Regions from separate parts of the Streptomyces yongxingensis genome, predicted to be linked through region 2. Evidence: riboswitches for the same ligand, from Rfam matches in the RefSeq annotation. Region 2 holds a riboswitch; the other holds the start of a gene.
The links. Region 2 has a riboswitch for cyclic di-AMP ahead of ACZ6TD_RS23020 (M23 family metallopeptidase). Riboswitches for the same ligand answer to the same signal wherever they lie in the genome.
Positions count from the first base shown of each region.

Region 1 (7,642 bases), 1.1 Mb from region 2:
GGGCTCGACGCCCAGGATCTCCACGACCCCGCGCACGAACTCCTCGCGGTTCTCGGCGTCCCGCGAGGCCGAAGTGGCGACGAAGCGGACGCGCTCGGCGCCCAGCCCGCGTATGACCTCCGCGTACTCCCGGCACGCGGCGAAGGTGCGCTCCAGCGCCTCGGGGGCCAGCCGCCCGGTGCGGTCCACGCCCTGGCCCAGCCGGACGATCGTCATCCGGCGGTCCAGCTCGGTCAGCTCGCCGGTGTCCGGGTCGGCGTCGGCGACCAGCAGCCGGATCGAATTGGTGCCGCAGTCCACGGCCGCCACGCGGGTCATGCGCTCTCCTCCTCGGCCGAGGCGGCGCAGGGCGCGACGCACGGGCCCTTGCGCCACCACTCAGGCAGCATCGCGATCGCCTCGTCCCCGAGCGGATTGACCCCGGGGCCGGCCGCGAGGGAGTGGGCGACCAGCACGTGCAGGCACTTCACCCGGTCCGGCATCCCGCCCGCGCTGGGGAAGCCCTGGAGCACCTCGATGGTGTCGCGGCGCGCGATGTAGTCCTCGTGGGCGGCGCGGTAGGCGGCGGCCAGCTCGGGGTCGGTGCCCAGCCGGGCCGTCATCTCCTTCATCACGCCCTCGGCCTCCAGCGTGCCGATCGCGGACGCGGCGCGCGGACAGGTCAGGTAGTAGAGGGTGGGGAAGGGCGTACCGTCCTCGAGCCGCGGCGCGGTCTCCACGACGTCCGGATTGCCGCAGGGGCAGCGGTGCTGAACCGCGCGCAGGCCCCGGGGCACGCGGTTGAGCTGCTCCCGTACGGCGTGGATGTCCGCGTCGGTGGGCGCGGTGGGCTCCGTCTGGGGCGGGGGCGTATCCATGAGTTTGGAAAGTTCTTCTTCTTCGTTTCGGTTCGAACACCGGGTGCGGCCGGCGGCCGGAGCGCGGCGCCTCAGCGGCGCGCGCTGCCCGCCCCCGCCGCGTCCGCCGTGTCCACGGCGTCCCAGAGGTTGGTGTACCAGGGGCGGCCGGCCGCGCCCCGGTCGGTGGAGTGCTCGGTGAGGCCGGCGCCGTCCACCACGCTGTAGCCGGTCTCCCCCGGCATCAGGAAGTGCAGCCGCTCCCGGGCCTGCTGCTCGGTGTAGGCGGGGTCGCGCAGCCGGGCCTTCCGCTCCCGCAGCTTCTTCACGTCCTCGCGGGCCCGCTCGGCCTCGTGCCGCTGCTCGGCGATGTCGGAGCGCTGGGAGATGTACTGCCGCATCGGATAGGCGAGCGCCACGACGAGGGAGCAGACGACCAGCGCGAGCAGGGCGGCCCGGCCGGTCAGCCGGCCGCGGCGGCGCTTGGTGCGCACGCGGTAGACCCGGGCGGCGGCGTGCTCGCCGAGCGCCTTGAGCCTGGTCGCGGTGGAGAACCGTTCCCGATCCGCCGGCACGTCGCCTCCCCGGTGGTGACTTCGCTTGGGTAACGCCGTCGAGCGGCGCCGTCCCCGGCCACGGTACGGGACCGCGGCCGGGGACGGGCGTCAGACGTGTCCGCTCAGCCCTTGAAGCGCGGGAAGGCGGAACGGCCCGCGTACACGGCGGCGTCGTCGAGGATCTCCTCGATGCGCAGCAGCTGGTTGTACTTGGCCACCCGCTCGGAGCGGGCCGGGGCGCCGGTCTTGATCTGGCCGCAGTTGGTGGCGACGGCCAGGTCGGCGATGGTGACGTCCTCGGTCTCACCGGAGCGGTGCGACATCATGCACTTGTAGCCGTTGCGCTGGGCCAGCTCGACCGCGTCGAGGGTCTCGGTCAGCGAGCCGATCTGGTTGACCTTGACCAGCAGGGCGTTCGCGGTGTCGCTGTCGATGCCGCGGGACAGCCGCTCGGGGTTGGTGACGAAGAGGTCGTCGCCGACCAGCTGGACCTTGTCGCCGAGCTGCTCGGTGATGGTCTTCCAGCCGTCCCAGTCCTCCTCGTTCAGCGGGTCCTCGATGGAGACCAGCGGGTACGCGGCGACCAGCTCGGCGTAGTACGAGGTCATCTCGGCGGCGGAGCGGGACTGGCCCTCGAACTGGTACGTGCCGTCCTTGTAGAACTCGGAGGCGGCGACGTCCAGCGCGAGCGCGATGTCCTGGCCCGGCTGGTAGCCGGCCTTCTTGATCGCCTCGACGATCAGGTCGAGGGCCTCGCGGTTGGAGCCGAGGTTCGGCGCGAAACCGCCCTCGTCGCCGAGGCCGGTGGACAGGCCGCGCTCCTTCAGCACGGACTTCAGGGTGTGGTAGACCTCGGCGCCCCAGCGCAGGGCCTCGGAGAAGGACTCCGCGCCCACGGGCGCGATCATGAACTCCTGGATGTCCACATTGGAGTCGGCGTGCGACCCGCCGTTGAGGATGTTCATCATCGGCACCGGCAGCAGATGGGCGTTCGGGCCGCCGAGGTAACGGAAGAGGGGGAGGTCGGACGCCTCGGAGGCGGCGTGCGCGACGGCGAGGGAGACGCCGAGGATCGCGTTGGCGCCGAGCGAGGACTTGTCCGGGGTGGCGTCCAGGTCGAACATCGCCTGGTCGATCAGCCGCTGCTCGGTGGCGTCATAGCCGACCAGCTCGGGGCCGATCTGCTCGATCACGGCGAGGACGGCCTTCTCCACGCCCTTGCCGTTGTAGCGGTTCTTGTCGCCGTCACGGAGCTCGAGGGCCTCGAAGGCGCCGGTGGAGGCGCCGGACGGCACGGCGGCACGGCCGGTGCTGCCGTCGTCGAGGCCAACCTCGACCTCGACCGTGGGGTTGCCTCGCGAGTCGAGGATCTCGCGAGCTACGACGACGTCGATGGACGGCACGAGGTTCTCCTTCGTATGGGTCTGCGGTAGCAGCACGAGCCTAACGGGCCGGGAGGGCTGCGCCCCGCGTTCGCCCGCCCCACGAGACGGGGGCGTGACACAAAAAGCCAGATTCTGGATCAAAAATCCAGATTTCTTGCGCATTGGGAAAGCCCCGGCGGGGCGCGCCATAGTGGGCGGCACGCCCGGCCGGGGCTCGTCTCTCGCGGCCGGCCTCAGGAGAGGTCCTCGGGGGGAGTCCTCGGGCCGGGGCCGTGACCGTGGCTCAGCGGAGGTGCAGCTGCTGGCCCGGGAAGATCAGGTCGGCCTGCTCCACGATGTCCTTGTTCAGCTCGAAGAGCTTCTTCCAGCCGCCCTTGACGTCGTGGGCCTTGGCGATCTTGCCGAGGGTGTCGCCGGACTTGACCTTGTACTCGCCGTCACCCTTCTTGATCGGGCCACGGGTCTGGTGCCGCGCGGCGGGCTCGGGCGCGGTGTGCGGCTGCGCCTTCGGCTGGGCCTTCGGCTGGGCCGGCTTGGCGGCCGGGGCCGACTTGGTGGTCGGCGAGGACTGGCTCTGCGAGCCGGAGGGCGCGGACGGGGCGGACGGGCTGCCGCCGGAGGTCAGACCCTTGCCGCAGACCGGCCAGGCGCCCTTGCCCTGGCTGCCCAGGACCTTCTCGGCGATCTGGATCTGCTGGGCCTTGCTGGCCTTGTCCGCGGTGGAGGCGTAGGCCGTGCCGCCGTAGGCGGCCCAGGTGGAGCTCGAGAACTGCAGGCCGCCGTAGTAGCCGTTGCCGGTGTTGATCGACCAGTTGCCACCGGACTCACACTGCGCGACCTGGTCCCACTGGGAGGTGGTGGCCGCCGAGGCGGAGGTCGCCCCGATGAGCGGTGCCGCCACGGCGGCACCGGCGAGACCGGTGAGCGCGGCGATACGGGTGGCCTTGGAGGGGCGGCGGTGCTTCCCGTTGGACTTGAGCATTTTGGTTCGTTTCCTCACCGACGCCTACGAGGTGAGCTGTCGGGTTCGGACGTGAGTTGCCCGGCCGGTCGCGATGGTCGCTCCCGGCTTCACCCCTAGCCGACGAGCCCGTTTCCACAGGCCATTCGGCACCTACCTTGGGTCCCCCGCTCCTGCCTTCGGCGCTGACGCGTCGGTTCCCCCCGACCGCCGGCAGGATTCGGCGTGACGATCGACGGTGCCCGCGGTGGCGAGCGGAAAGACGGTAAACACACCTTCCAAGAACGTTCAAACACCCCAAGGGCAGCGAATGGGGCTGTAATTGATCTCACCCGGCCCACATCGGCGCAGGTGGGGCCGGGTGAGGAGGGATCGGACACGAGGTGCGGCCCGGAAGATGTGACGAGATGTATGTCTCACCGGGTCCAGATCGGGCAATTCCCCCCGAATCACTGCTCCCTGATGGTGAGGTCAAGTCGCTGACCAGGGATGATCAGATCGGGGTCGGTTCCGATGAGGTCCTCGTTGGTTTCGTAGAGCCCTTCCCAACCCCGGGACACATTCTGGTGCTCGGCGATTCCTGACAGGTTGTCACCGGGGCGAACGGTGTAATCGTCGTCCGTGGAGCTCCCGTCGCGGTCCGAAGCGCCGCGCGAGGCATGGCGCCCGGAGGGCCGTGCGCTCCCCGCATCGTCGTCGTCGGCCCGCTCCCCGGCGTCCGGGGCGCCGCGGTGGCGGCCGGAGGGCGCCGGGTCGGCGGAGGGGTCCGCCGAGGGAGTCCTGGAGCCGTCCGACGCCGAGGGGCTGTCCGAGTCCGAGGGGCCGTCCGACGCCGGGTCGTCCGACGCGGAGCCGTCCAGACCGTCGGGGGACTTGGAGGTGTGGGGCGCCTCCGGGTCCTCGGCCGACCCGGACGCGTCCGGCGCGTCCGGCTTGTCCGCGCTGTCGGACGTCCCCGGACGGTCCGCGTCCGAGGAGGAGCCGTCCCGCCCCCGGTCCCCCGGGTCGTCCCCGCCGCGACCCGTCCCCCGGTCCGGGGTGGCCGTGCTGCCGGGGTCCACATCGGGGGCGCCGCCGCCGTCGGTGAGCCCGGCGCCCAGCGCACAGCTCGGCCAGGCGTCGGGGCCGCGGTCACCGAGGATCGCCTCGGCGACGGATATCTGCTGGGAGCGGCTGGCGAGGTCGGGGCGCGGGGCGTACTCCGTGCCGCCGTACTTCTTCCACATGTCGAGGGTGAGCTGGAGCCCGCCGTAGAAGCCGTTGCCCTCGTTGGCGCTCCACATACCGCCGCTCTCGCACTCGGCGACGTGATCCCATGTGGTGGTCTGGGCGGCCTGTGCGCCGGCCGCCCCGAAGAGGGGCATGGCGAGGCCCGCTCCCGTGACCCCCGCCGCGACGATGATGGCCGGGGCCTGACGGGGGCGACGGTGTCGACCATTACCGGAACGCATGCGATTGACCTCTCCTATGGCGCTATGGCGCTATGGCGACAAGGTTTGCCGGTGAACATAGCGAGGGCACTCGATCATCACAAGGCGATGTATCCCAGGTCACGCCAAGGTCACACGGCTGATGATTCGTCACGTATGTCCGGCCGTACGGGCCTTGGGGGTCCCGGACGCCCGTCTCTTCGGGTCTCAGCCGTCCGCGGAATCCCAGGTCACCGGGAGCGTGCGCAGCCCGCGCATGATGAGCCCGCCGCGCCACCGCAGATCGTCCGGATCCAGTGCGAGCCGCAGTCCGGGCAGCCGGCGCAGCAGGGTGGCGATCGCGGTCCGGGCCTCCAGCCGGGCCAGCGGGGCGCCCAGACAGTAATGGATGCCGTGGCCGTAGCCGAGGTGCTGGTTGTCCCGGCGGGTGAGATCGAGGACGTCCGGCTCCGCGAACCGCTCGGGGTCCCGGTCGGCCGCGGCGAGCACCACCAGCACCGGCTCCCCCTCGGCGATGTGCTGCCCGGCTAGGGTGAGCGGCTCGGTGGCGAACCGCCAGGTGGCGATCTCCACGGGTCCGTCGTAGCGGAGCAGTTCCTCGACCCCGGCGGCGAGCAGCCGCTCGTCCCCTTCTTCCAGGGCCCGCTGCATGAGGGCGCGCTGCTCCGGATGGCGCAGCAGCGCGTAGACGCCGTTGCCGATGAGATTGACGGTCGTCTCGAAGCCGGCGAAGAGAAGGATGAAGGCCATGGCCGCGGCCTCGTTCTCGGTGAGGTGCTCCCCGTGGTCGCTGGCCCGGATCAACCCCGAGATCAGGTCCTCCCCGTCCTCTTCTTCCCCGCGCTCCGCGAGTTCCAGGCGCTTGCGGTGGATCAGCTCGCCCAGATACGCCCGGATCCTCTTCACGGCGCGGGCCACTCCGCCGCGCGGGCCACCGCCGTGCCGGATCATCGCGCCCGCCCAGTCCCGGAAGTCGTCCTGGTCCTCGCGCGGCACCCCGAGCAGATCGCAGATGGCGTAGATGGGGAGGGGGAAGGCGAACTCATGGATGAGATCCGCCTCTCCCCTCTCTTCGAAGGCGTCGATGAGCTGATCGGTGAGGGTCCGTACCCGGGGGGCGAACGCGGCCACCCGGCGCGGGGTGAACGCCTTCGACACCAGCCGCCGCAGCCGGGTGTGGTCGGGAGGGTCGATATTGAGCAGATGTGTCATCAGTTCGGCGCGCCGCTCCCCCGGGATGCCCACCTTGCCCTTGGCATGGGCCGCCGCGCTGTGCCGCTGGGGGTTCTTCGAGAGCCGGGGGTCGGCCAGCGCCTTCCTGGCGTCGGCGTAACGGGTCACCAGCCAGGCGTCCACACCGCTGGGCAGCGTGGTCCGGTGCACCGGGGCGTGTTCGCGCAGCCAGGCGTACGCGGGGTAGGGATCGCTGGCGAACTCCCAGGTGAAGAGGGTGGGAGCGGAGCTGTCACGGGGCTGTTCCGACACCCCCCGACGATACCGGCGAGGGGCCGCCCTCCCCCCGGTCCGCCGGAAGTAACGACAGACAAAGAGAAATAAGGGAATAAGGAGAACAAAGAGAATAAGGGAGTCACGACCGGGATGAATGTCCAGCGGAATTCCCCATTCATCTCCACACACCCTTCACCGCCCATACACAGCCGGGGTCGAATGCCCGGTATCTGATGGCTGGGACCGCCGTTCGGCGGATGCCCGCGCCGCCCCGTTACGAACCCCCGGCACATGCCCTGACGTCGGTCAACACGGTGAACGGGGGGTGTGGCTGAAACAACGTGAGGTGAACGAATGGGACTGGGGCACATGCACGGGGCCCAGTGATACCGGTGATACGATCACCGCGCTTGCCAGGCGAGCCAAGGGCGCGTAAGACACACGGCGATCCGGCGCATCACGCCGAGAGGATCCCCACTCTGAGGAGCATTATGCCGCCAGTCGGGCATACGGAGCCGTTCCGGCGCACCGACTCCTGTGCGCTGCCGTCGGCAAGACGAGTGCGATGTCCCCGGAACCCGCGGGCGCCGTACGGGCGCTGACTTACCGCCGCTCCGACCATTCCAGACGCATAACGCACCACACCTCCCTAAAGTCCCTGGCGGTCTAGTCGTTTAAAGAGAGTCTCAATGACGCAATATCTACAGGATCCAGCGCTCTGGGCCCTGATCGCTGGCACGCCTCTCGCCGCAACCGCCATTATCCGCGGGCGAAAGGCGCGAGCGAATCTGCGCCAGGAGAAGGCGGAGCTAGAGAAACGCGCGGCCGACCTCGAGAACAATTACGCCGAGGCGGTGCAGGAGGCCCACAGCCGCGCCGAAGAGGCCACCAAGAGCGCGCTGAAGTCCGCCATGCGTACCCTTCAGGGCCTCGCCAACGAGCAGCAGCTCGCCATCTCCAAGACACAGGACAAGTACGGCGAGCACCAGATTCTCCAGGACCTCCTGGAGATCGACCACATGAA
Region 1 covers NZ_CM145717.1:6,476,753-6,484,394, reverse strand. The annotation lists gene ACZ6TD_RS28055 (Ppx/GppA phosphatase family protein) at 1-318, opposite strand, end outside; gene ACZ6TD_RS28050 (DUF501 domain-containing protein) at 315-857, opposite strand; gene ACZ6TD_RS28045 (FtsB family cell division protein) at 929-1,411, opposite strand; gene eno (phosphopyruvate hydratase) at 1,516-2,796, opposite strand; gene ACZ6TD_RS28035 (transglycosylase family protein) at 3,062-3,760, opposite strand; cyclic di-AMP (ydaO/yuaA leader) riboswitch at 3,767-3,934, opposite strand; gene ACZ6TD_RS28030 (transglycosylase family protein) at 4,189-5,190, opposite strand; gene ACZ6TD_RS28025 (cytochrome P450 family protein) at 5,377-6,654, opposite strand; gene ACZ6TD_RS28020 (sensor histidine kinase) at 7,308-7,642, shown strand, end outside.
Region 1: it holds a riboswitch for cyclic di-AMP, as region 2 does, so the genes downstream of both, ACZ6TD_RS28035 (transglycosylase family protein) here and ACZ6TD_RS23020 (M23 family metallopeptidase) in region 2, are expected to answer to the same signal.

Region 2 (7,642 bases):
GCTGTGTCACAGCTGTTGAGCTGCGCGATGAAGTCGTCGTTGTTGTTGGCCAGGGCACCGCCCGCACCACCGATGACCAGAGCGCCGGCGGCCGCGGTCAGGAGAACTGCCTTCTTGCCGATGTTCACTTAATTCCTCCGTCTGGGTTGCTCCGCGAATTCACGGACGCATGACACAACGAAGCTCATCACTTAAGGCTTCGGGCCGCCAGTCAGCTTCACCCGTCCGGCATAGTGCGGCTCTTCCGGTGCGTGTTATCCGAGAATCCCGCTAAAGGGGACCAATGCGAGCTCCATTTGGCCCAGCGGAATCTGAATCCCTTTTATGAGGAGGGGAGGAGGGTGGCTGCCGGGCCGTGGTGGGGCGGGGGCGAGGCGGGGACGCGGGGGTGGCTCCCGGAGGCTCGGCTGCCGGGCAACGGCCGTCCAACGTCCGGACGGGGGCGGCGTGGTGACGGGGTGGTGGCGGGGCGGTGGATCGCCGATGACCGCGTGGCGGCCGGATGACGGCCGGGAGACGGCCCCGCGCCGGCCCACCGGGGCGCCCTGCCCCCGGCCCCCGGACTTGTTCGACCGGTCGGACGAGTGATACATCCAGGCTCTACGACGCAGGAGTGAGTGAGGCACGGTCACACCGACAGCTTCGCCGAACCGCAGCGCGGCGTGTGTTCACGCCGCTACGCTAAGTGCGCGAAGTGGTCGCCCGGGGGGCGCGGCGAATCAACGCCGGGAGGCGGGAGGAGAGACATGGGGCACTCACGAGGGGAAGGGACCCCGGCCGAGCTGATGGACGGGCTGCTCGCCCGTGCGCAGAACGGCTTCGAGATCGGCGAGGCGGTGCTGGCCCAGGCGCGCAGCGCCCTGATGCACCAGTCCGAGCTGCGGTCCTGCCGGCAGTGCAATGAGCGGTGCGGCCGGCTCGGGTACAGCACCTACCGGCATGTCTTCCTGCTCCCCGACGGCAGCAGCCTGCTGCTGTGGGAACTGGAGCACAACACGGGCGAGGGCAACCGCCCGCTGTACGAGCTCTACGCGGACGAGGACGCCCTGACGCTGGCCGAGCGCCGCGTCCATGAGCGCCTCGGTGGCGCCCGCTGGGAGGAGCTCGACGGGTTACCGCTGTGGCTCCCGGACCAGCTGCTGCACACGGCCGAGCCGGTGGAGAGCTCCCGTGCGTATGTGGCCGACAATTCGGCCGACCACGCCCGTCGCGTCCTGCGCCGCGCGGAGAACCCCGACCGTCCGGGCGAGGAGACCGAGCGGCTGCTGGCCACCGCGTTCGCCCATGACATCGCCCTCGCGCCCAAGCCCCGGCGCCGCTCCGGCGGTCCCGACGCGACCTGGTGCCGCTTCTACGAGCACGCCTTCCTGCTCGTAGGAGGGGACGAGATCGTGCTGTGGGAGCTGGAGCACAATCTGACCCGGGACGGCCGACTGGTGTGCGAGGTGTACCTCGACGAGGTTTCGGCGGAGCTCGCGGCGGACCGCCACGCCCGCGCGCTGGGCGTCGACCTCTGACGTACGCGGCACCTCCGACGCACGCGGTCTCGGGCGTCGACCTTTTTGACGTACGCGGTACCTCCGACGCACGCGATACCTGACGCTTCCGTAGCCCGCCTGTCGCGGCCCTGACGTGCACCCCACCCGCCCAGCACCCGCTTGGCCGACACCGGCTCGCCTGGCGGCCCGTCAGCCGGAAGCCTGGTGACGACGGTGACCGCCGTGACGACGGTGACGCCGTGACGCTGTGACGACGGCGGGACGCGGACCAGGGAAGCGAGAGAAGCCGGTGCGGGTGCGAGGGAGCAGGGCTCGTACAGGCGCCCGTACGGAGGGCCGTACGGAGCGGCGTACGGTCTGGCCCCGGCTGAGCCGCCCGCTCGCCCGCCGCCGCCCCGCCACCCGCCTCCGTACGCTCATCGACACCGGCGCCGCGGCCGGTGCCGCCGCCAACGCGTCCGCCGGGTCCGCCGGGGGGTCCGCTCCGGCCGAGGAGAGCGGTAAGGAGCCCCCGGGCCGCCGTATGGCCCGCTGGGTCCCCGCCGTCCTCGTCCTCGGCGGCATCGCCTTCGACCTGGCCGCCCCGCCCGGCTACACCGCCTCGCCCTTCTTCGCCGCCGCCCCCTTGGTCGCCGCGGCGCTCTTACCGCTGCGTCAGACCATCGTCACGGCCGTCGTCGCGGTCCTCACCACCTGTCTGCTGGCGGAGTTGCACGGGGTGAGGGACCCGACCCAGGCGGCCACCGAGATCATCACGGTGGCGACCGTGACCGCGCTGGCGGTGGTGATCAACCGCGTCGTACGCCGCAGCTACCACCGGCTCGCCTCGGCGCGCGGTGTCGCGGAGGCGGCCCAGCGCGCCGTCCTGCCCGCGCCGCCCGCCCGGCTCGCCGGGCTGGAGATCGCCGCGCGCTATGTACCGGCGGAGAAGTACGCGGCGATCGGCGGTGACCTGTACGCGGTCCAGGACACCCCGCACGGCGTACGGCTGACCGTCGGGGACGTACGCGGCAAGGGGCTGGGGGCCGTGGAGGTCGTGGCGATCCTCCTGGGCTGCTTCCGGGAGGCGGCGGAGCAGGAGACGACCCTGGAGGCGCTCGTGGGCCGCCTGGAGCGGGCGCTGCGGCGCGAGGGTGCCCGGCGGGCCGACCTGGAGGTGGTCGAGGGGTTCACGACGGCCGTGGTGGCCGAAATTCCGCGCGGCGACTCCACCCTGCGGCTGATCAACCGAGGTCATCCGGCGCCGCTGCTCCTGGAGGAGGGTGGCGCGGTGCGCGCCCTGGAGCCGGAGGCGCCGGCGCTTCCGATGGGGATGGGGGAGTTGGCGGGCTGGCCGGACCGGGTGATGGAGCTGGCGTTCGCGGAGGGCGAGACGCTGCTGCTGTTCACGGACGGGGTGACGGAGGCCCGGGACCGCCATGGCGAGTTCTATGACCCGGAGGAGCGGTTGCGCGGCCGCCGCTTCGCCGATCCGCAGGAGCTGCTGGACGCGTTGGTGGCCGATGTCGAGCGCCATACGGGTGGCGGGACGCCGGACGACATGGCGCTGCTGGCGGTCCGTCGGACCCCGGCCCGCGGCAACGGGCGGGACGGCGGCGGGGGGAACGACAGGGCGAAACCCACGCCGTCGTAGCCGACCGCGCCGAGCACCGTGGGTAACCGGTCGAGCCCCCTCCGCATAACAATTGACGCACGATCGATCCGTCTGTGGTTTTGCCAACTCTTGCCCAGCATGTCGACTCGCCCCCATCTGTCCCTTCTTGGGAGCTAAGTTCATGCCAAAGGTGTGCGGATTCCTCAGAACAGCTTGGAATCACATCGCGCTCTCTATTAACGTTCGATAACGCAGCGCGGTCGTCACAACCGTCGCAAGGGCGGCACCGTGCGCCGTCGCCGAATCCCGTACGCACAGCGGCAGCACCGCATCACCAGCAGCACCAAGGGAACCGGGGAACCAACAACCTTGGGGTGAATCGGGTCGAACCTGACCCGTAGGAGACCTTCCTGCTCCGAACCCGTCAGCTAACCCGGTAGGCGAGAGGGAAGGAAAGGAGTGCGCCTCCGTGGCGTCCAACAGGTCTGTCCTGGACGAGGCTCCGTATCGCACGCGGGGAGGCGGTTTGGGGACCGCCACCGCCTACGGCCCCGGCTTCGACGCCGGCGGCGGGATGAGCTCAGGGGACGGCCGATTCGCCCCCGACGACCGATACGCGTTCGGCCCCGACGACCGTTACACGTTCGGTCCCGACGACCGCTACGCGGATGAGGGCGCCTCCGAGGGCCCGGGTGCCGGATTCGAGGCCGAGAGCTGGGAGGAGTGGAATCCCACCGAGGAGTCCATCGCTCCCGTACGCGGCCGGCACCGCGTGGCCAAGCAGCGGGGTGGAACCATGGCGCGCAGCGGCGCCGTTCTGGGGGTCGGTGTGATCGCGGCGGTCGGTGCGGGCGGTATGGCCAGCGCCAAGGACCGTCCCGCGCTCCCCATATCCATGCCCGACCTCGGCCATGTCGCCGATGAGGTCAAGGCCAGTCTGCCCGCCGCCAAGGACCTGCCGGGCATCGGCTCCTGGGCGTCGGACTCGGACGACGGCGGTTCGCAGACCGTCGCCGCCCCGCTCTCCCAGGCCGGTCTGACCACCGAGGACGAGCAGCGCGGCACCACCGACGCGGGCGAGGCGCTCCGCGCCCGCATCCTCCAGCAGGCCGAGAACCAGCAGAACGCGGCGGACGAGGACAGTCGCACCGCCGCGGCGCAGGCCGCCGCCAAGGACGCCAGGGCCGCCGCGGACAAGGCCGCCGACCAGGCCGCGGAGGCGGCCGCCAAGCGGAAGGCCGAGGCCGAGGCGGAGAAGCGGGCCGCCGAGCAGCGGGCTAAGGAGGCGGCCGAGAAGAAGGCCGCGGCCGAGCGCCAGGCCAGGCTCGCCGCCGCGTACACCCTCCCCGTCGGCTCGTACACCCTGACCGCCAGCTTCGGCCAGGCGGGCGACATGTGGTCGGCCGACCACACCGGCCAGGACTTCGCCGCCCCGACCGGCACCCCGGTCAAGGCGCTGCACGGCGGCACCATCACCCAGGCGGGCTGGGCCGGTTCGTACGGCTACCGCATCGTGCTGACCCTCGACGACGGCACCGAGCTCTGGTTCTGCCACCTGTCCTCGATGGTGGTCACCTCCGGCAAGGTGTCGACGGGAGACGTCATCGCCCGCGTCGGCGCCACCGGCAATGTGACCGGCCCGCACCTCCACCTCGAGGTCCGGCCGGGCGGCGGCTCGCCGATCGACCCGATGCCCTGGCTGCGCCAGCACGGGCTGAACCCCTGATACCCCGGCGGTCCTGGCGCTCTCTCCCCCCTTGACGCCAGGGCCGCCGGCTTTACGCCCTTTGCGCCCTTTACGCCATTTACGTTCCCACGGGGCCGACCTTCACGAACGCACGCTGGAACAACCCCGTCCAGCCAACCGTTGTAAAGATGTATGGCTGACAACACACAGAAGATCGGTGACCTTTCCGTCTTCCCACTCTCCCTCGGCGGGAACGTCTTCGGCTGGACCGCGAACGAGGCCGAGTCCTTCCGGGTGCTCGACGCCTATGTGGCGGCCGGCGGCAACTTCATCGACACCGCCGATGTCTACTCCGCCTGGGTGCCGGGTAACGAGGGCGGCGAGTCCGAGACCATCCTCGGCAACTGGTTCGCCTCCCGCGGCAACCGCTCCGACATCGTCCTCGCCACCAAGGTGGGCGCCGGCTCCCCGGAGCCGCGCGGGCTGACCTCGTCCGCCATCAAATCGGGCGTCGAGGAATCCCTCCAGCGGCTGCGCACCGACTACATCGACCTCTACTACACCCACTACGACGACCAGTCGGTGCCGGTGGAGGAGATCATCACCACCCTGGACGAGCTGGTCCGGGAGGGCAAGGTCCGTGAGATCGCCGCGTCCAACGTCGGCGCGGACCGCCTGGAGGCCCAGCTGACCTTCTCCACCCGGGAGAACCTCGCCCGCTACGTGGCCCTCCAGCCGCACTACAACCTGGTCTCGCGCGACGCCTTCGAGGGCGAGCTCTCCGAGGTCGCCGCCCGCCACGACCTGGCGACGATCCCGTACTACTCCCTGGCGTCCGGCTTCCTCACCGGCAAGTACCGCCCGGGCGCGGCCGTCGACAGCCCCCGCTCCACGGGCGCGGCCAAGCACCTGGAGACCGAGCGCGGCCAGAAGGTCCTCGCCGCCCTGGACGACGTCGCCGCCAACCACCGCACCGAGCCCGCCACGGTCGCCCTGGCCTGGCTCCTCGCCCAGCCCACGGTCGTGGCCCCCCTGGCCAGCGCCAGCTCCGTCGACCAGCTCCCCGCCCTCCTGGCCTCGGTCGACCTCAAGCTGACCCAGCCGGAACTGGACCTGCTGACGTCGGCATCGGACTGAGCGGAAGACGGCGGGACGGGGCGCGGACCGCCGGGCGGCGGCAGGACGGCGGGCGGCGGTAGGACGGCGGGCGGCGGTAGGACGGCGGGCGGCGGTAGGACGGCGGGCGGGCAGCGAACCCGCCCACCGGCCCACCGTCCGAGTCACCCCGAGTAAGGCATACGCCAGCACCGCTACATACGGCCTACGACCCCGACGACCCCGACCGCCGATCGGCGAGGGCCCAGGACGCGAGGGCGAGGCCACCGGCGACGGCGAAGACGGACGGCCAGGCCCCGATCTTCTTCGCCAGCGGATGCGACCCGGCGAACGCGGCAACGTACGCCGCACTGAGCGCGGCGGCGGTCCCGTTCCCCGCCTTCTCCCGCCACCCCCGAGCGGCCACCGCCCCCGCAGCCGCGAGGGCAACACCACCCAGGGGCCGCCTCTTGGTCCACCGAGCCACCGAATACCCCCCGACCAACCCACCCGCAGCCACGACGCCCGCCGGCACTCCAGCCATCCCGCTACCTCCGCGCTCCAAGGGTCACCTTGCCCCCGACCCTACGCAGGCCCCACGGCGCACATCCCGCAGTGTGCCGCTCGCGTCGCATTAGCCGACTATTAGCAGAACGCCAAGCCGTTCTTCGAAGCTGGTTGTCGTCCGGGAACGAGACGCGAGAACAGAGCAACGGGAGACCCACGATGACCACCGCCACCAACCGTTTCCGTGGCCGCGCCGGCCGCCGCATCGCCGCCGCCATCGTCGCCGCCGCGGCACTGGGCCTGGGGGCCACGGCCTGCGGGCAGGGCGGGTCGGCAGACGCTGCCGGCTCGCAGCACGCCTCGGCCTCGACTCAGTCCAAGAGCGGCTCGCAGGGCCAGGACAGCGGCAAGTCCGCCAAGGCGATGTCCGCCCCTGACGGAAGCGGCGTCGCCAACGCGGGTAACCACAAGACGATCGAGGGCACGCTGAAGTACCTCGCGCCCGGCAAGCTGACCGTCAAGCCCGAGAGCGGCGGCATGGAGCAGGCATTCTTTGTCGCCAACGCCACGCGGATCCTCGGCGCGGCCGCGATCTGCGCCGAGGACGACGGCGCCGAAGGCGCGTCCATCGGCGACGACGGCTACGGCACCGCGAAGTGCACCGTGGACCAGTTGGAGAAGGCCGCGAAGACCAACAGCGTGACCGTCCGCGTCACCATGAACCCCAAGTCCGGCGCCGCCGAGACGGTCGAGGAGAAGTACCACCCGTAAACCCCCGCACCCCCGCCCCGCGCGCCCGGTGAGCCCTCCGCCCACCGGGCGCGGGCCCGCGCCCCGCCGGGCCGCCGTGCCGCGCGGTTCCTGCATTGGGCGCTCAGCCCAACTCCCCGCCCCGCACGGCCGTGACGAAGTCCGCCCACGCGCGGCCGGAGAACCCGAGCACGCCCCGCCCCGGCTCCTTCGAGTCCCGCACGGCGGCCCTGCCCGGTCCGAAGGACGCTTCTACGCATTCAGTGTTACCGGCACCGCTGTACGAGGACTTGAACCAACCGGCATCTCTCTCGGGTATGCATCCTTCGCGCATCAGATCTCCTCGCGGACACGTTCGATGAGGGCTGAGGACGCGGACATGTCCAGCGCCTGAGCACGAAGGTAATCGAACGCCAGCCGGTAGCGCTCCAGTTCCTCGTCCTTCTCCATGAAGAGTGAGCCGACGTGGATGTCGACGTAGACGACGTCCAGCGAGGGCTCGGCACCCCC
Region 2 covers NZ_CM145717.1:5,387,094-5,394,735, reverse strand. The annotation lists gene ACZ6TD_RS23035 (hypothetical protein) at 1-128, opposite strand, end outside; gene ACZ6TD_RS23030 (DUF6227 family protein) at 747-1,517, shown strand; gene ACZ6TD_RS23025 (PP2C family protein-serine/threonine phosphatase) at 2,023-3,132, shown strand; cyclic di-AMP (ydaO/yuaA leader) riboswitch at 3,408-3,551, shown strand; gene ACZ6TD_RS23020 (M23 family metallopeptidase) at 3,563-4,819, shown strand; gene ACZ6TD_RS23015 (aldo/keto reductase) at 4,973-5,917, shown strand; gene ACZ6TD_RS23010 (hypothetical protein) at 6,102-6,419, opposite strand; gene ACZ6TD_RS23005 (hypothetical protein) at 6,602-7,153, shown strand; gene ACZ6TD_RS23000 (DUF397 domain-containing protein) at 7,257-7,466, opposite strand; gene ACZ6TD_RS22995 (helix-turn-helix domain-containing protein) at 7,466-7,642, opposite strand, start outside.